3 regions of the Paramixta manurensis genome follow, and region 2 is predicted to be linked to each of the others. Evidence: predicted binding sites of a transcription regulator. Region 2 holds the regulator's gene; each other region holds the start of a gene.
The links. Region 2 encodes Fur, which represses iron uptake genes when iron is present. Its sites were predicted from a motif close to ATAATAATGAGAACNACTATCAA; they were not measured.
Positions count from the first base shown of each region.

Region 1: ygiD (4,5-DOPA-extradiol-dioxygenase) is a predicted target of Fur. The motif match lies at 2,880-2,902, and genes of this name have one in related genera.
Region 3: sufA (Fe-S cluster assembly scaffold SufA) is a predicted target of Fur. The motif match lies at 4,196-4,218, and genes of this name have one in related genera.

Region 1 covers NZ_CP054212.1:3,987,140-3,992,752, forward strand. The annotation lists gene PMPD1_RS19225 (MarR family winged helix-turn-helix transcriptional regulator) at 1-3, shown strand, start outside; gene PMPD1_RS19230 (MFS transporter) at 3-1,412, shown strand; gene PMPD1_RS19235 (isochorismatase family protein) at 1,424-1,978, shown strand; gene ygiD (4,5-DOPA-extradiol-dioxygenase) at 2,024-2,809, opposite strand; gene ribB (3,4-dihydroxy-2-butanone-4-phosphate synthase) at 2,984-3,640, opposite strand; FMN riboswitch at 3,815-3,967, opposite strand; gene ubiK (ubiquinone biosynthesis accessory factor UbiK) at 4,115-4,414, shown strand; gene hldE (bifunctional D-glycero-beta-D-manno-heptose-7-phosphate kinase/D-glycero-beta-D-manno-heptose 1-phosphate adenylyltransferase HldE) at 4,493-5,613, opposite strand, start outside.
Region 2 covers NZ_CP054212.1:1,490,996-1,496,608, reverse strand. The annotation lists gene pgm (phosphoglucomutase (alpha-D-glucose-1,6-bisphosphate-dependent)) at 1-417, opposite strand, end outside; gene seqA (replication initiation negative regulator SeqA) at 443-988, opposite strand; gene ybfF (esterase) at 1,252-2,016, shown strand; gene ybfE (LexA regulated protein) at 2,183-2,464, shown strand; gene fldA (flavodoxin FldA) at 2,610-3,140, shown strand; gene fur (ferric iron uptake transcriptional regulator) at 3,506-3,949, shown strand; gene PMPD1_RS07280 (beta-N-acetylhexosaminidase) at 4,006-5,613, opposite strand, start outside.
Region 3 covers NZ_CP054212.1:2,181,096-2,186,708, reverse strand. The annotation lists gene sufS (cysteine desulfurase SufS) at 1-222, opposite strand, end outside; gene sufD (Fe-S cluster assembly protein SufD) at 219-1,499, opposite strand; gene sufC (Fe-S cluster assembly ATPase SufC) at 1,474-2,220, opposite strand; gene sufB (Fe-S cluster assembly protein SufB) at 2,271-3,767, opposite strand; gene sufA (Fe-S cluster assembly scaffold SufA) at 3,776-4,150, opposite strand; gene PMPD1_RS10595 (hypothetical protein) at 4,547-4,951, shown strand; gene PMPD1_RS10590 (hotdog fold thioesterase) at 4,948-5,391, opposite strand; gene ydiJ (D-2-hydroxyglutarate dehydrogenase YdiJ) at 5,391-5,613, opposite strand, start outside.

The sequences.
Region 1 (5,613 bases), 2.1 Mb from region 2:
TGATGAAAAGGTCGCTGGCGGTAAAAACCCCTCTTTCCTCGCAGGCGCCTTTCGGTTTCCGGTTTGTCACGCCGCTCGCGTTGGGGTCAACGCTAAACCCGATTAATTCCACCATGATCTCAACGGCACTGGTGCCGATTGCGACGGATTTACATGCCAGCGTGGCGGAGACCGGGTGGCTAATCGCCGGGCTCTATCTCGCCAGCGCGATTGCCCAACCGACGATGGGGCGGCTAGCTGACCTGCTCGGCCCTCGCCGCGTATATCTGTTTTCTCTCGTATTGATCGCCATTGCCGGTTTACTCGGTCAGTTTATTCCTTCTCTGACGGGGCTGGTTTTAGTGCGCGTATTACTGGGGATTGGCACTTCCGGGGCTTATCCTTCCGCCATGCGCCTGTTTCGCCAGCGTACAGATAAACTCGGCAGCCCGCCGCCGCGCATGGCAATGGGGGTGCTTTCAATGAGTGGCGTATCAATGTCCGCGGTCGGGCCATTTTTAGGGGGTGTCTTAACCGCCGCCTTTGGCTGGCATGCCATCTTTACCGTCAATGTACCACTCGCGCTCGGCACGATTGTGTTGGTGCTACTATGGATTCCGCGTGATGAGCGACCGGCGGCAACGTTCAAACAGTTGCTGAGCGAAGTCGATCTGTGGGGGATTATTTTATTCAGCGGCTTTCTTCTCAATCTGATGATATTTCTGCTGGCACTCAACAAACCTAACTTACTGGCACTTGCGCTGTCCGTCGCCTTTTGCGCCGCACTCATTTTCCACTCCCAACGCCGCTCCCAGCCGTTTATCGATACGCGTATGTTGGTTAATAACCGTGCGCTTTCGGTCACCTATTTACGCGCCGGATTGGTGTTGATGATGGTCTATTGCGTGTTGTACGGTTTTGCACAATGGCTGGAAAGCGCCGCCGGTTTCAGTGAAGAACAGGCGGGGCTGATTACCATGCCGATGTCGATTATTGCCGCGCTCTCTTCGTTGATGGGGACGCGAACAAAGAGTATCCGCACGCCGTTTCTGATCAGTATTGGCTCCGCGCTGGCAGGCTGTATCTGCCTACTGTTTTTGCACGGCGAAACCGCGGCTTGGGTGATTGCATTGGCCGTCACTTTTTTCGCCGCGCCGCAAGGTATGTTTTCTACCGCCACCCAAGCCGCCGTCTACCTGCAAGCGCCTGCGCAGGAAATGGGTACCGCCGCCGGTCTACAACGCACGGCGCAATATATCGGAGCGATCGCGGCAACCAGCCTGCTTGGCCTGGTCTACGGTCAACACGCTACCGATCATGGTTTGCACACTTTAGCTTGGGTGATGGCCACGCTGAGCGTTTTGCTGTTTATCGCCACCTTATTTGATCGGACCTTACGAAATCCGGTCGAGATGCCTTCCGCCACTGATTGAAAGGAGTACTTATGCCACTTTCCACCCTTGATAACCTGCCTGCGCTGATCGTTGTTGATATGCAAAAAGGCATCGTCGGTCTACCCTTGGCACACCCCACCGAATCGATCATTGATAACAATGCGAAGTTAGCGCAGGCTTTTCGCGCCCGGGGTTTACCGGTTGTGCTGGTTAATGTCACTAGCGGCGCGCCGGGACGCGTTGAGATGGCTCACGACTTCACTCCGCCTGCGGATTGGGCTGAGTTAATCCCGGAACTGGGAGAACATCCTGACGATCACAAAGTCACCAAGCTGCAGTGGGGATCTTTTCACGGCACCTCGCTCGATCTGTATCTTCGCCGTCGCGGCGTCACTCAAGTTATCATCACCGGGATCGCGACCAGTATTGGCGTCGAGTCCACCGCCCGTCACGCTCATGAGCTTGGCTACCATGTTGTGCTGGTGACCGATGCGATGACTGACCTTGAATTGGTCTCTCATCAGCACAGCATTGAAAAAATCTTCCCGCGCCTTGGGGAAAGAGTCACCACCGATGCGTTGCTGCAGTTGCTCGACGAGAAATAAAACAGGCCGCCAGCAACGGCGGCCCATAGACACTGCGGTCTGGGTCTACCCTACCTGGACCGAAAGCATACTGATGGCCCCTAATGTATCGCCATCCACCGGCACGGAAACCGGTTCATCTTTAGCGCGTGCGCCTAGCACATACAATAGCGGCAGAAAGTGTTCCGGCGTTGGGTTGGAGAGCGCAGCGCCTTCATGATCCATAAAGTTGACCAGCGGATGCTGCTCTGTCGGCCCCTGCCAATCCAAATTATCTCGAACAAACTGACTGAACGAAATTGCCCACGGATACGGTTCAGCATTCTCCTGACGACGCATCATCCGTAAGTTATGTACCACGTTACCGCTGGCGACAATCATCACGCCCTGTTCACGTAGCGCGGCCAGTTTGCGCCCCAATTCAAAATGCCAGGCAGGAGGTTTCGTGCCGTCCACGCTGAGTTGCACTACCGGAATATCGGCCTCCGGGTACATTTTTATCAGCACGCCCCAGGAACCGTGATCCAACCCCCACTCTTCGTCGAGATGAACCGGTAACGGAGCCAGCAATTCCGCCACCTGACGCGCTAATTCAGGCGAGCCGGGGGCGCGATAATGGGTATCAAACAACGCCTGCGGGAAGCCGCCGAAATCATGAATAGTACGCGGGTTTTCCATTGCCGTTACCGCAGTGCCGCGCGTGTACCAATGCGCGGAAACCGCCAAAATCGCTTTCGGGCGCGGTAATTGCTCGCCAAGGCTACGCCAGGCGGCGGTAAAGTGGTTTTCTTCCAGTACATTCATCGGGCTGCCGTGACCGAGAAACAGCGCTGGCATACGAGTATGGTTCATGATTAATCCCCAGTCAGAAATGTATTATCTAAGGATTACCTTACGCTGATTTCGCAGGTGATGAACTCGGATAAGCATGATGAAGATTATCAATAAATTTGAACAGGAAGTGGCGGTATTACGCAGAGAGTGGAACCAACGAGCCGATGATCTCGGCTCGTTGCATACGAGCGATTAACTCGCCTGGCGCGTTTCGCGGTGACGGCGATACGCCACCAAATCTTCAATAGTGACGACCGGCATAGCGTGTTGCTTAGCAAACTCCACGGCTTCTGGCGCGTGCGCCATCGTGCCGTCATCATTCGTTAGCTCACACAGTACGCCGTAGGGTTTAAAGCCCGCCAGACTCACCAAATCAATGGTCGCTTCCGTGTGGCCGCCACGCGTCAACACGCCGCCTTCACGCGCCCGCAGGGGAAACACGTGGCCTGGACGGCTTAAATCGGTCGGTTTAGCGTCATCAGCAATGGCAGTGCGAATGGTAGTGATACGATCCTGGGCAGAAACACCCGTGGTGACCCCTTGCGCCGCTTCAATGGTTACCGTGAAGCCGGTGCCGAATGAGCTGGTATTATTCTCCACCATCATTGGCAGATCCAGTTGTTGGCGACGTTCTTCGGTAATGCACAGGCAGACAATACCGCTACCATGACGAATGGTCAGTGCCATTTGTTCAACGGTCATGGTTTCTGCCGCGAAAATCATATCACCTTCGTTCTCACGATCCTCGCTGTCCAACACCATTACGCCTGCGCCTGCGCGCAGCGCAGCGAGAGCACGTTCTACACGCTGTTCAGGCGTGCCAAATTCAGAAAGTAGCGTCTGATTCATGGTAAATAAACCTTATAAAAATGTATGGGTTACCAGAATCAGGGCGATCTTGAGGAGTGTCATGCAGTGACAAAAAGATAACGCATGGCGAGCAAAATACACATCACGTTCACGAACAGCGGGCTATTTACCTGCCGAACCGAAAACCTGTTGGGTATAAAACCCGGCAAGAACCGTTACTCTCTCCCATCCGGACTTTAACCGTCGGCTCTGGAATCTCACCAGATCTGCTGACCTTCTGGCCCAATGGACCTGAAGCGCTCGCGGGCTTTCAGCATATGCTGATTTACCGCCGGTGGGGAATTTCGCCCCGCCCTGAGAATAAGCGAATTAACTATAGCGCCAAAAAAATGCCGGGGCAACGAACAATACCAGCAAATTGTTATGCATTTTACTTCGATACGGTTTTCAGGTTTATCCTTTTGCTTTCTGGCATTACACTTAACCTTTACCCGTTACGATCAGGAAAACGCCATGATTGACCCAAAAAAAATTGAACAACTCGCCCGTCAGGTTCATGAGTCAATGCCGAAAGGCATTCGTGAATTTGGGGATGATGTTGAGAAGAAGATCCGTCAGGTGTTGCAAGCTCAATTAACACGGATGGATTTGGTAAATCGTGAAGAATTTGATGTACAAACCCAAGTGCTGCTTCGTACCCGGGAAAAGCTGGCGGCATTAGAACAACGCCTCGCCGCGCTGGAAAGTGGCTCCGGAAGCAGCGCCAGGCAGCCAACAGAGCAGGCCATCATGCAGACCGAAGATCCGCAATAACGCCGGTTAATTAACCGTCGGATGAGGGAGGCGAAAAACCTCCCTGTGGCCGGTACGAAATCAGGCGGGCCGAACGCCTTAACCCCGGTCGCCGCGTATGGTTTTAATGATATTGGTGGTGGAAATACCATCTTCAAAGTTCAGCACCCGCACCTCACCACCGTTGGCCCACACCTCTGTGCTACCGGCAATCTCTTCCGGCTTGTAATCGCCGCCTTTCACCAGCAAATCAGGCAAAACGCTGGCAATCAAACGCTGCGGCGTATCTTCCTCAAATGGCACCACCCAATCCACTGACTCTAACGCGCCCAAAACAATCATGCGATTAATCAATGAGTTGACCGGGCGACTTTCTCCTTTGAGCCGTTTAGTGGAAGCATCGCTATTGACCGCCACAATAAGGCGGTCGCCGAGTTTGCGAGCGTTGGCGAGATAAGAAACATGCCCGGCGTGCAAAATGTCAAAACAGCCGTTGGTCATCACTACTTTTTCGCCACGTTGGCGCGCTTGCTCAACCGCTTCTTTTAACTGTGCTTCATCCATCACGCCGAAACCGCTCTCCGGACGGGCATGAATCGCATTCTCCAGTTCGACCGTCGTCACCGTCGAGGTTCCTAATTTACCCACCACGACACCAGCCGCCGCGTTGGCGAGGAAGCAGGCTTCTTCCAGTGAATCCCCCGCCGCCAGCGCCGCCGCCAGTACGCCAATCACCGTATCACCGGCACCGGTCACGTCATACACTTCTTGCGCTTGCGTCGGCAAATGTAAAGGGGCTTTGCCCGGTTGCAACAGTGTCATCCCATTTTCGGAACGGGTCACCAACAGGGCGGAAAACGCAAAGTCCGTAATCAGTTTCATGCCGCGTTCAACTAACTGTGCGTCATCCTGACATTTCCCGACTACCGCTTCAAACTCGGACAAATTAGGCGTTAACAAGGTCGCGCCGCGATAGCGCTCGAAATCGGTCCCCTTCGGATCGACCAACACCGGCACCTTCGCTTCCCGCGCCAGCGCAATCATCGTCTGTACGCTGGCTAACGCGCCTTTAGCGTAATCAGACAGCACCAGCGCACCAGCCTGCGGCAACGCAGCAGCAATGCGCTGATGCAACGGGCCAGGATCAACGCCTTCAAACCCTTCTTCAAAATCAAGACGGATCAACTGCTGATTGCGCGACAAAATACGCAACTTGGTAA
Region 2 (5,613 bases):
GTCAGCCTGTGCCTGCCCTTTCTTATTGTGCTCAAGAATTGCGTTAGAGATCGCAGGCGTTGGCGTATAACCATTATCCTGCTGAACGATCACATCCACGCCGTTTGCCGCCAGCACTTCCAACACCGAAATAATCGCCGGTTCAGACAGCGCATGCGTGTCTTTACCTACATAGCACGGGCCGGTAATGCCGTTCTTTTTGCGCTCTTCGGCAATCGCCTGTGCGATCGCCAGAATGTGCGTTTCATTGAAACTGTGACGCGCCGAACTGCCGCGATGGCCTGAGGTGCCAAACTTCACCGCATGTTCTGCATTCGCCAAATCGGGCTGTAGAACGTAATACTGTGACGTTAACTGTGCAACGTTAATTAAATCGCTCTGACGGGCGGGCTGCCCGGCACGGGGGTGATTGGCCATTGGCGCTTCTCCCTGACGCTTCGGTTTAAATGGTGCCGCAAACCTTGTCTGCCAGTTCCTGCGGGAACTGCATTGACAGCATAATATGTTCGATCATGCTGCATTTGCGGCCTGTGTTGGTATTGGTAATTACCCAGTACGGCGTGCCGGGAACATGCTTCGGCTTAGTATGGGTGCCATTCTGCACTAACGTCTGCTGATCGCCGGCAAAATAGACGCGCGTGCGCCCTTGTAAAGAGGCGGTAGCTTCAGCAAACGCTTTTGGATCGATACGATATAAAGTCGATAAAATCAGCATAAAGCGATTTACCGCTTTTTTCTGTTCCGCATACTCGTCAGAAAGCAGCAACTCACGCACGGCGCGCACGCTATTTTGCGGATTCACCTCGTTTTTCACTGCAACCGACGGTTTAGCTGCGGAATTCGCCGCGCCGGGCGCCGCGGCTGGCATCGTTTGGCCGGCGGTAAATTTCAGCATCCGGCGCAAAATATCCGAGGCGCTTTCACCAATATGCTGAGTGTGGCTGGCAATATAACGGTAGAGCTCTTCGTCGACTTCAATCGTTTTCATCTTTATCCGTACGGTTATTACTAGTGGCAGAACCGATCACACTCTGTTGCGGCATTAACAAAAAAAACCGGTACACATTGTGATCGCGTTCTAACATAAGGATTATAAAGTTAAATCCAGCAGGTCGATAGCATCAGTCGCCGCCGTCGGCAAAAGTCAGAATATGCCGCAAAAAAACGCCGACCGCCATCAGTATGCCGGGCTGCTGACCAAGTGAAAACCATGATAACCTAAGCTTTCCTCACAACTGTAAGAACTTTGCCATGATTTTGAATGCTCGCCTGCAAACTGAACAATCTCCTGCCGATGCTACCCCCGTTTTATTGATTCACGGTCTGTTTGGTAGCCTGGATAACCTTGGCGGTATCGCCCGTGGGCTAAAAGCTGAACACCCCATTATACAGGTGGATGTCCGTAACCACGGTTTATCTGGCCGGGCGGAAGAGATGTCTTATGCGGTAATGGCACAGGATATGTTGGCAACGCTTGATGAACAGGGCATCAATCGTGTAACGGTGATTGGTCACTCAATGGGGGGAAAAATCGCCATGGCGATGACCGCACTGGCGCCCGACCGTCTTGAGCAGTTGGTATTAATTGATATTGCGCCGGTGGATTATCAGACGCGTCGCCATGATGCAATCTTTGCGGGCGTGAATGCCGTAACGGCGGCGGGTATCACCTCACGCAGTCAGGCGGCAGAGAAAATGCGCGAGCATATAGAAGAAGAAGGGATTATTCAGTTTTTACTGAAGTCCTTCCATGAAGGAGAGTGGCGTTTTAACGTACCGGCGCTTTGGAACAACTACCCGAGCCTTTCCGGTTGGGAACCGATCCCGGCCTGGCCGCACCCGGCCCTGTTCATCCGCGGCGGCAATTCGCCCTACCTCGATGATAGCCACCGTTCCGCATTATTAAGCCAGTTTCCGCAGGCAAAAGCGCATGTTATTGCCGGTGCCGGTCACTGGGTTCACGCAGAGAAACCGGATGCGGTTTTGCGCGCCATCCAACGTTTTTTAACCGTTTAATAGCAAAGTGTTATTGAAACTGTGAAATGTTTGTCGCAACGACTTTTGCCAGGGTATGATGGCGCGCTAAAATTTTGCCGCCTTTATTTCGGCAGCAAACCGGCTCATTTAGTCACAATCCGCGCAACAACAGGCGCGCGGTCTGGCCAGTATCACTATCTATTCTATGGCAAAAGAACAAACGGATCGCACCACGCCAGACTTGTTCGCAGATGAACGTCGGCCTGGGCGCCCTAAAACCAATCCGCTCACGCGTGATGAGCAGCTACGAATCAATAAGCGTAATCAGTTAAAGCGTGACAAAGTACGCGGCTTACGCCGTGTCGAACTGAAAATGAATCATGAAGCGGTGGACGCGTTAAATTCACTCGCCGAACAACGTAATATGAGCCGCAGCGAATTGATTGAAGAGATGATTTTAGCGCAGCTACAGGTTACCGACGCATAACCGCCGCCGGATGGCGTAATCGCACAAAGCGACAAATGCAGCGGCTTTACAAGTTCCGCGCCCACGCTCTGTCTGCTATTATTGCCGATAACTGCGTACCAATAGCAATCACCATATTTTTAAGTTTCAAGAGGTTATTAAACTCATGGCAATCGTAGGCATTTTCTTTGGCAGCGATACGGGCAACACGGAAAACATTGCAAAAATGATCCAGAAGCAACTCGGCAAAGACGTTGCCGACGTGCATGACATCGCCAAGAGCAGCAAAGAAGATCTTGAAGCCTTTGATATTTTACTACTGGGTATTCCAACCTGGTATTATGGCGAAGCCCAGTGTGATTGGGATGATTTCTTCCCAACGCTTGAAGAAATTGACTTTAACGGCAAGTTGGTCGCGCTGTTTGGCTGTGGCGATCAGGAGGATTACGCTGAATACTTCTGTGACGCGATGGGGACTATCCGCGACATTATTGAGCCGAACGGTGCGGTAATTGTCGGCCACTGGCCTACCGAGGGTTACCATTTTGAAGCGTCAAAAGGGTTGGCGGATGATAAACACTTCCTCGGCCTCGCGATTGATGAAGATCGTCAGCCTGAATTGACCAATGAACGCGTTGACGCGTGGGTAAAACAGATTTTTAACGAGCTTCATTTGAAAGAAATCATCGAAGCGTAACGTTAAGCGTTCAATGTGGGCGCTGGCTCACATTGAATGTGTGGTTTTTCCTATAGAAATAATAGATACATATTTGTAACTTTTGGCCTCAGATCTGTAGAATATCTCCATCGGTCAATCCGCTTTCTCATCTGTTAGAGGTAAGGATGAGCTTAAGCGAAATGTTAACGCGGCATAATACAGGCATGAACTTCTCAGGACGTAGCGATACTTCTCCTTACATCCATTAGCGGTTTCACGCTTACCCTACTGTTTTCATTTCGGTTCATCAGTTCTATAATGAGACGCAATTAGATTCAGCGTCGACCGATGTTCAGGGCTTTTCAGCCACATAGTGACTAGCAAAGTAACAGGACAATATCCGCATGACTGACAACAATACCGCATTAAAGAAGGCCGGCCTGAAAGTCACGCTTCCTCGCTTGAAGATTCTGGAAGTGCTTCAGGAACCAGAGAGCCATCATGTCAGTGCGGAAGATTTGTATAAGCGCCTGATTGATATGGGCGAAGAGATCGGTCTGGCTACGGTTTATCGCGTTCTGAACCAGTTTGATGACGCGGGTATCGTAACCCGGCATAACTTCGAAGGCGGCAAGTCCGTGTTCGAACTCACTCAACAACATCATCACGATCACCTTATTTGCCTGGATTGTGGCAAGGTCATCGAATTTAGTGATGAATCTATCGAATCTCGTCAGCGTGAGATCGCCACGCGTCATGGCATTAAATTGACCAACCACAGTCTTTATCTCTATGGACATTGTGCGTTGGGCGATTGCCGTGAAGACGAAACACTTCACGATCAGTAATCTGTTTTCTGCCATAAAAAACCGGTGCCATGATGCACCGGTTTTTTTGTGGTTAATTAAAGCGCTTCTACGCGACTGACGCGTTTACCATCCGGGCTGACGGAGCGAACTGAAACTTTCCCGCTCACATTTGGCCGTGAGCCGTTGTCATACCGCTGCCAGCTTTTTCCCTCATCCAGGCTGTATTCAATCGTTAATCCCGGCAGCGCCAGGTTCGCTTCGAGAACGCCGTTGACAATACGCGCGCCCGGCACCGGAAGACGGTAAGACACGCCGGCAAGATCGAGCTTCGCCAGCTCACGTTGCCCTAACAGATTGGCAAAACGCTGCCAGTCAGTGAGTAATGCCTGGCTATCCACATAACGCGTTTCGCCGCCGACATACTCTTTCCCTGCCTGATAATCCTGTTCCCAGGATGCCCGATGCCAGCCACGCTCGGCAGCAGTGAAGAGACGCGGAAAAATCATATACTCCATATTACTGTCTGTGCGCACCGTCTCACTCCATAACTGAGCTGAAATACCATAAGCGCCAAGCCAGGCTTTATCTGATTTTGCACTAAACGTATTCCCGTCGCGATCAACAGAGGTTTCGGCATTTTGCGGCAAATTATTCGGTGCGAAGGAGAACATTTTACGCTCATCGGTAAAACGCGTTCCCCAGTAATAACCGCGCTCTAGCGGGTTAACCTCCGAAGGGAAATCCATATAGAGGTAATCCGGGTTGGAAAGCACCACTTGGTAACCTTTGTTTGCCCAATCATTAGCGGTGTCAAAGCCTCCCCAATAGAGCGTGTCCCAAAAATTCACTCTGACCTGCGCAGTAGAAAAAGCGCCTGCATCTTTGGCATCTTTCAGGCCATCCTGCCAGGCCTGCATGCTGTCGATACCGTGCGCTTTCACCAACTTGCTGACTTTTAATGCAAAAGAACTGGGAAGATGCGCCAGATCGCTAACTTTCCCCTCGCTAATCAATTTTTGACATGCCAGAGATTTAGCCCATGGCTTATCTTCTTCATCCATCGTTCGTAGCCCGGTTCCCGTCACCGGTTTAGCGCGGTCGGAATATCCGGCGCCGAGCCGAATATTTTTCGCTTCGTCTCCACCAAAGTGCCAGGTTTTAAGCGGCTGACCAGCTGCAAGATGCATCGCCTGTATTTCACTAATGACTTTATCGGTAAAACGGAGAGAAGAGTCGAGACAAGGATTGAGGTAGCTGGTGCGATCGTACAATTGCACCGAGGTGGTGTTGGAACTATCCGTGGGATCGACCAGTCGGTATTCCGACGCTGCACTGGCGTCCCCCTTTTCCATTAGGCGATGATAGCGTGCCTCCATTGAAACCACCGCCGCACGCGCGTGCGCGGGCATATCCACTTCCGGAATCACCTCGATATTACGCGCCGCGGCATATTTCACGATTTCAATATAATCGGCACGGCTAAAAAAACCGCTACCGTTATTATTGCTAAATGGGCCGGAACCTAGCTGCGGCAGCAAACAATGCTGCTCGCTCAGATCATGGCACCGCCTGGCGCCCACGCCGGTCAACTCAGGTAACCCAGCGATTTCGACACGCCAACCCTCATCATCGGTCAAGTGGAAGTGGAATTTGTTCATTTTCCACGCAGCCATTTGATCAAGCATACGCAGCACCGCCGCTTT
Region 3 (5,613 bases), 690 kb from region 2:
CGTGCGCACGTTCTCCATCTCAGTGGTCGCTTCGGCGCTCATGGTATGAATGCCTCGGTGTACCGCCGCGTAGCCATGCTGATAAAAATGGCTTTCCGCATTGATCACCACCAGCGGTTTCTGCGCGCTGGCGGCACTGTCGAGATAGGCTAACGGTTGCCCATTGACCTCACGCGCCAGAATCGGAAAATCGGCCCTTACGCGTGTCAGATCGAAATTCATTTGATGCCTCCGGGAAACCGTTGTGCGATGCGTTGCAGCACAATCGATTTCAGCGTTTCATCTTCAATGGCTTCGGTCAGTTCCGCCGCGAACGCATAAATGATCATGCGCTGCGCCGCGTCCTCATCGATACCGCGTGAACGTAGATAGAACATTTGTTCGTCATCAATACGTCCGATGGTTGCACCATGGCTACATTTCACATCATCCGCGTAGATCTCAAGCTGCGGCTTGGTATCCACTTCCGCCAAACGCCCTAACAGCAGATTATTATTGGTCATCTGCCCATCGGTCTTCAGCGCGTGCGGCGCGACCTTGATCATGCCGTTAAATACCGCTCTGGCGCGATCGCGTACGATGGTTTTGTGTAGCTGGCGGCTCTGACAGTAACCTTTATTGTGTTCAACCCAAGTCCGGGTATCGCACACCTCTTTCTCGATTGGCAGCACCAGACTGTTAATTGACAACGTACTGTTCTCGCCATTCAGCCGCGTACTGGTGTTATGACGGCTTAACCCGGCTCCCAGTAGAAAACTTTGGCTACTCACCTGCGCATCACGCGCTACGATCAGGTCGTTGTGTGCAAAGTGGTAGCTCTCGGCATTTTCAAACGACAGCTTAGTGTGGCTTAGGCGGGCGTTGTTACTTACCACCATACTCAGGCGAGCGCCGGTAAAATGAGCACCCTCGCCTAAGCTAACGTAGTGTTCAATCACTCGCGCATCAGCGCCCTCTTCAACATCCAGATGGTGACGATAATGCATCGTATTCATCTCATCCGGCGCGCTGGCGCTACTAATATGCAGCAAGTACAGCGGACGCTCGGCTACTTTGCCGCGCGGCAGCCGAATCGTTGTCGCCTCTTCAGCCAGGCTTTCGGTCAGATGCAAGAAGACCTCCGGTTGTACCGGCGCCTCAAAATCACGCCGCTCCGCCGCATGGGAAATCTCAATCTGATAGTTACCGTGTGCGCTATCGCTCAAAGCGGCGTTAAACTGACCGTCGATAAACACCAAACGAACAGCATCCAGCGGCAAGGCCAACGCGGCGACATCCGCCTCAGTCACCTGCGTGGCCTCGGGCAGTACAAAATTTTCGCCCAGTAACGTATCCAGCGGCGTATATTTCCAGTTCTCTTGCTTACGGGTTGGCAAGCCGAGCCGCATTAGCTGTTGCCAGTGCTGCTGCGCCTGTAACGAACGTTTTCTACCGTGCGATTCAAACAGGTGATGCCAACGCTGCAGCGCGTTATCACTCTTGGTCGGTAAGCCAGCCATAGCCTTGCTCCTCCAACTGTTTCACCAGCGTAAAATCACCGGATTTCACGATCTTGCCCTGATACAGCACATGCACATAATCCGGCTTGATATAGTCAAGAATACGCTGGTAGTGGGTGACGATGATAAAAGCCCGCTTTCCGTCACGCAGCGAATTAACGCCGTTCGCGACAATTTTTAGCGCATCAATATCCAAACCGGAGTCGGTTTCATCAAGGATACATAATTCCGGTTCCAGCGCCGCCATTTGCAGAATATCGTTACGTTTCTTTTCGCCACCGGAGAAGCCAACGTTGACCGAGCGAGTCAGCAAATCTTCCGGCATTTTCAGTAGGTGGATTTTTTCTTCGATAAAGTCCTGAAAATCAAAGCGATCAAGTGTTTCCTGCTCACGATATTTGCGTACCGCGTTAACGGCGGTCTGTAGGAAAAACTGGTTGCTGACGCCCGGAATCTCTACCGGATACTGGAAAGCCATAAAGATGCCTTCTCCCGCCCGGTCTTCCGGCGAAAGTTCCAGCAAGTCTTTACCTTTAAAATGAACCGAGCCGCCTGTGACTTCATATTCTTCACGCCCGGCAAGCGTAGCGGACAAGGTACTTTTGCCGGAGCCGTTTGGCCCCATAATAGCGTGTACTTCGCCGGGCTTAACCTCCAGGTCCAGCCCGCGCAAGATGGCCTTGTCTTCAATGCTTACCTGTAAATCTTTAATACTTAACATAAAATTTCCTTCAGCTTGCCGTTAGGCAACTCCGCATTGTTCAGCGCGGCTTAGCCGACGCTGTGCTCCAGACTAATGGCCAATAATTTTTGTGCTTCAACGGCAAACTCCAGCGGCAGCTCGGAGAATACATCCTTACAGAAACCGTTAACGATCATTGAGATAGCATCATCTTCGCTGATGCCGCGTTGTAGACAGTAAAACAACTGGTCTTCACCAATACGTGAAGTGGTTGCCTCATGTTCTAGCTGCGCAGTATTGTTGCGCGCTTCCACATAAGGGAAAGTATGCGCGCCGCAATCCGGCCCAATCAGCATTGAATCACACTGGGTAAAGTTGCGGGCATTGGTTGCCGTTGGCATGATCTTGACTAAACCGCGATAGGTATTTTGGCTTTTCCCGGCCGAGATCCCTTTCGAGATAATGGTCGACTTGGTGTTTTTACCAATGTGGATCATTTTGGTGCCGGTATCCGCCTGCTGGCGGCCGCTGGTCAGCGCCACTGAGAAGAACTCACCAATCGAATTGTCGCCGCGCAGAATCACGCTGGGATATTTCCAGGTAATTGCCGAACCGGTTTCTGACTGAGTCCACGACATTTTGCTGTTTTCACCCTCGCATAACGCGCGCTTGGTAACAAAGTTAAGGATACCGCCCTCACTTTCGCCGCCGGGGAACCAGTTCTGTACCGTGGAATATTTCACTTCGGCATTTTTATGGATGATAACTTCCACGACCGCGGCATGTAACTGATAGCTATCACGCACTGGCGCTGAACACCCTTCGATGTAGCTGACGTAGCTATCTTCATCCGCCACCAGAATGGTACGTTCAAACTGGCCGGTCTTCGCCGCATTGATGCGGAAATAGGTCGACAACTCCATCGGGCAACGTACCCCTTTCGGGATATAGACAAAGGTACCATCTGACGCCACGGCGGAGTTGAGCGCGGCAAAGAAGTTATCATTATGCGGCACCACGGTACCGAGGTACTTTTTCACCAACTCCGGGTGGTCTTGAATGGCTTCGCCAAACGAGCAGAAAATAATGCCTTGTTCAGCCAATTTATGGCGATAGGTGGTCGCAACCGATACCGAATCAAAAATGGCATCGACCGCCACTTCTCTCCCTTCTCGTACCGGCACGCCAAGCTGGTTAAAGGCATTTTCAACTTCTTGCGTCAGGTAGCTACTGGCGGCCTGACCGCCCGATGCCTGCATGGCGCCGGGTTCGGAGGCGCAACTATCATCACAATTGCCGCAGGAAGGCGCGGAATAGTAGCTGTAATCTTGATAGTTAAGCGATTTGTAATTCGCTTTTAGCCAGTGCGGCTCTTCCATTTGCAGCCACGCTTCATAGGCTTTCAGACGGAACTCAAGCATCCATTCAGGTTCATTACGCTTCGCCGAGATTGCCCGCACCACTTCTTCATTAATTCCGTGGGCCAGCTCATCGGTTTGCAGTTGGGTAAAGAAGCCCTCTTTGTAATTCTGACGGCCGCCTTCCCAGATTTGTACATCATCAGATGCTTCAGTGTTTCGAGACATAACGATGGTTACTCTACGCCAAAGCTCTCACCACAGCCGCAGGCGTGTTGAGCTTTAGGGTTATTAAATTTAAAAATCTGATTCAGGCCTTCACGCACAAAGTCGACTTGCGTCCCGTCGATAAACGGCATGGCCTGTAGCGGAACAAACAGTGTGGCGCCCTTATGGATAAATTGTAGGTCATCGCTGGCCGGTTCTTTTACCAGTTCCATTGTATAACCAAAGCCCGCGCAGCCAGACTGTTTCACACCGAGTTTTAATCCTTTGACGTGAGGATCGTCCGCCGCTAGCGCAATGATCTGTTGCGCTGCGCTATCGGTAAGCGTAAGTCCTTTCCAGACAAAGTCATCCGGTGAGAAGGATGCAGGATTTGCAGATTGCATAATTTCATACCTCGCGATGCGTAGCCTCTTTAGGCTAATACCCCTATGTTAGTGATAACGATTATCACTTCAACCTCTTGTTTTGCAGGGATAAGCCTAAAATAGCTTTTTTGGTACCTGTTTACTAAGGATAGACCCTCATGAGCGGATTGCTGCCTGCTCTGGCTTTCGTCTTGTCATGATAAAATAGTGTTTAATATCAATAACTAATTTTTAATGCCGTTACGCTAAATACTAATAATAATCATTTTACGCCGAAAGTAAGACCTGAGGATTGTTAATACCGATTTTACTGACAGGCAGCATTAATCGATAAATTTGCCGCGCCAGTGGATTGAATAATGCGTCAATTACACTATGATAATGATTCTCATTAGCACAAAAATAGGTAGTACGATGAACGTTTCGGTTAACGCCTGGCTGCAAGGCAAAATTGATGACTATAAATTTTCCGTACGCGATATTACCGTTGATTTTTATATGGCCCAGGCCAGGCTAAATCGCCCTGATTGTTCACTGACACAATTACGCAAATTTAATGATACCTGTTTAGATATGGCCGAATTATGTCAACTCAATGGTGATGACCAGAGTTATCTACACGCGTTGGGGAAATTGCATCATCGTCTGCTACAGGAGTTGGGGAACGCCGAGCGGGATAAACTTTTCCGTATGCAGGCTTGGCAACTGGCGCGACATTCACTGACACAACTCTGCCACCATCTTACTTTGTGCGGTGACTGGGAGAAAGCCACCGCGCTACAGAGTGATTTTGTTAAGCGCGCCGCCTGGATGTTTTAACGCCGCCGAAATGCGTTATCGTCAGCATACATCACAGCGGTGGTGAGACGTGAGGTGCAGCAGAGGCGGTTCTCGCGGTCGAAAATGTCAATTTGCCAGACTTGGTGCGAGCGTCCCAAATGCAGCGCCCGGCAAACGCCGCGGACTTCACCTTCACGCGCGGCGCGAACGTGGTTAGCGTTAATCTCGAGCCCTACCACGTAATCCTCCCCGGTGGTACACAAATAGCCCGCCATTGAGCCAAGGCTTTCCGCTAATACCACCGATGCGCCACCGTGCAATAGACCAAACGGTTGTCGGGTGCGACTATCGACCGGCATCGTCGCCTCCAGCCCATCATCGTGCAGCACGGTAAAACGAATCCCTACGTGTTCCACCATACATCCCAGGCTCCCTTGATTGAGTTGTTCAAGCGACGCCGGTCGTTTCCAGATTGCCATCAAATGATCTCCAGTAGAGCCTGTAAGGGATGGCGCATGCCGTTTCCTTCAATCCGTTTGACCTGGCTACGGCAGGAGTAACCGGTCGCCAAACAGCGCTGTCGCGGCAATTTTTGTAATTGCGGATGCCAGGACAGCTCATAAATGCCGAGAGAGTTTTCCAGATTCTTACGTTCATGCCCGTAAGTGCCTGCCATCCCACAACAGCCAACATTGACGTTT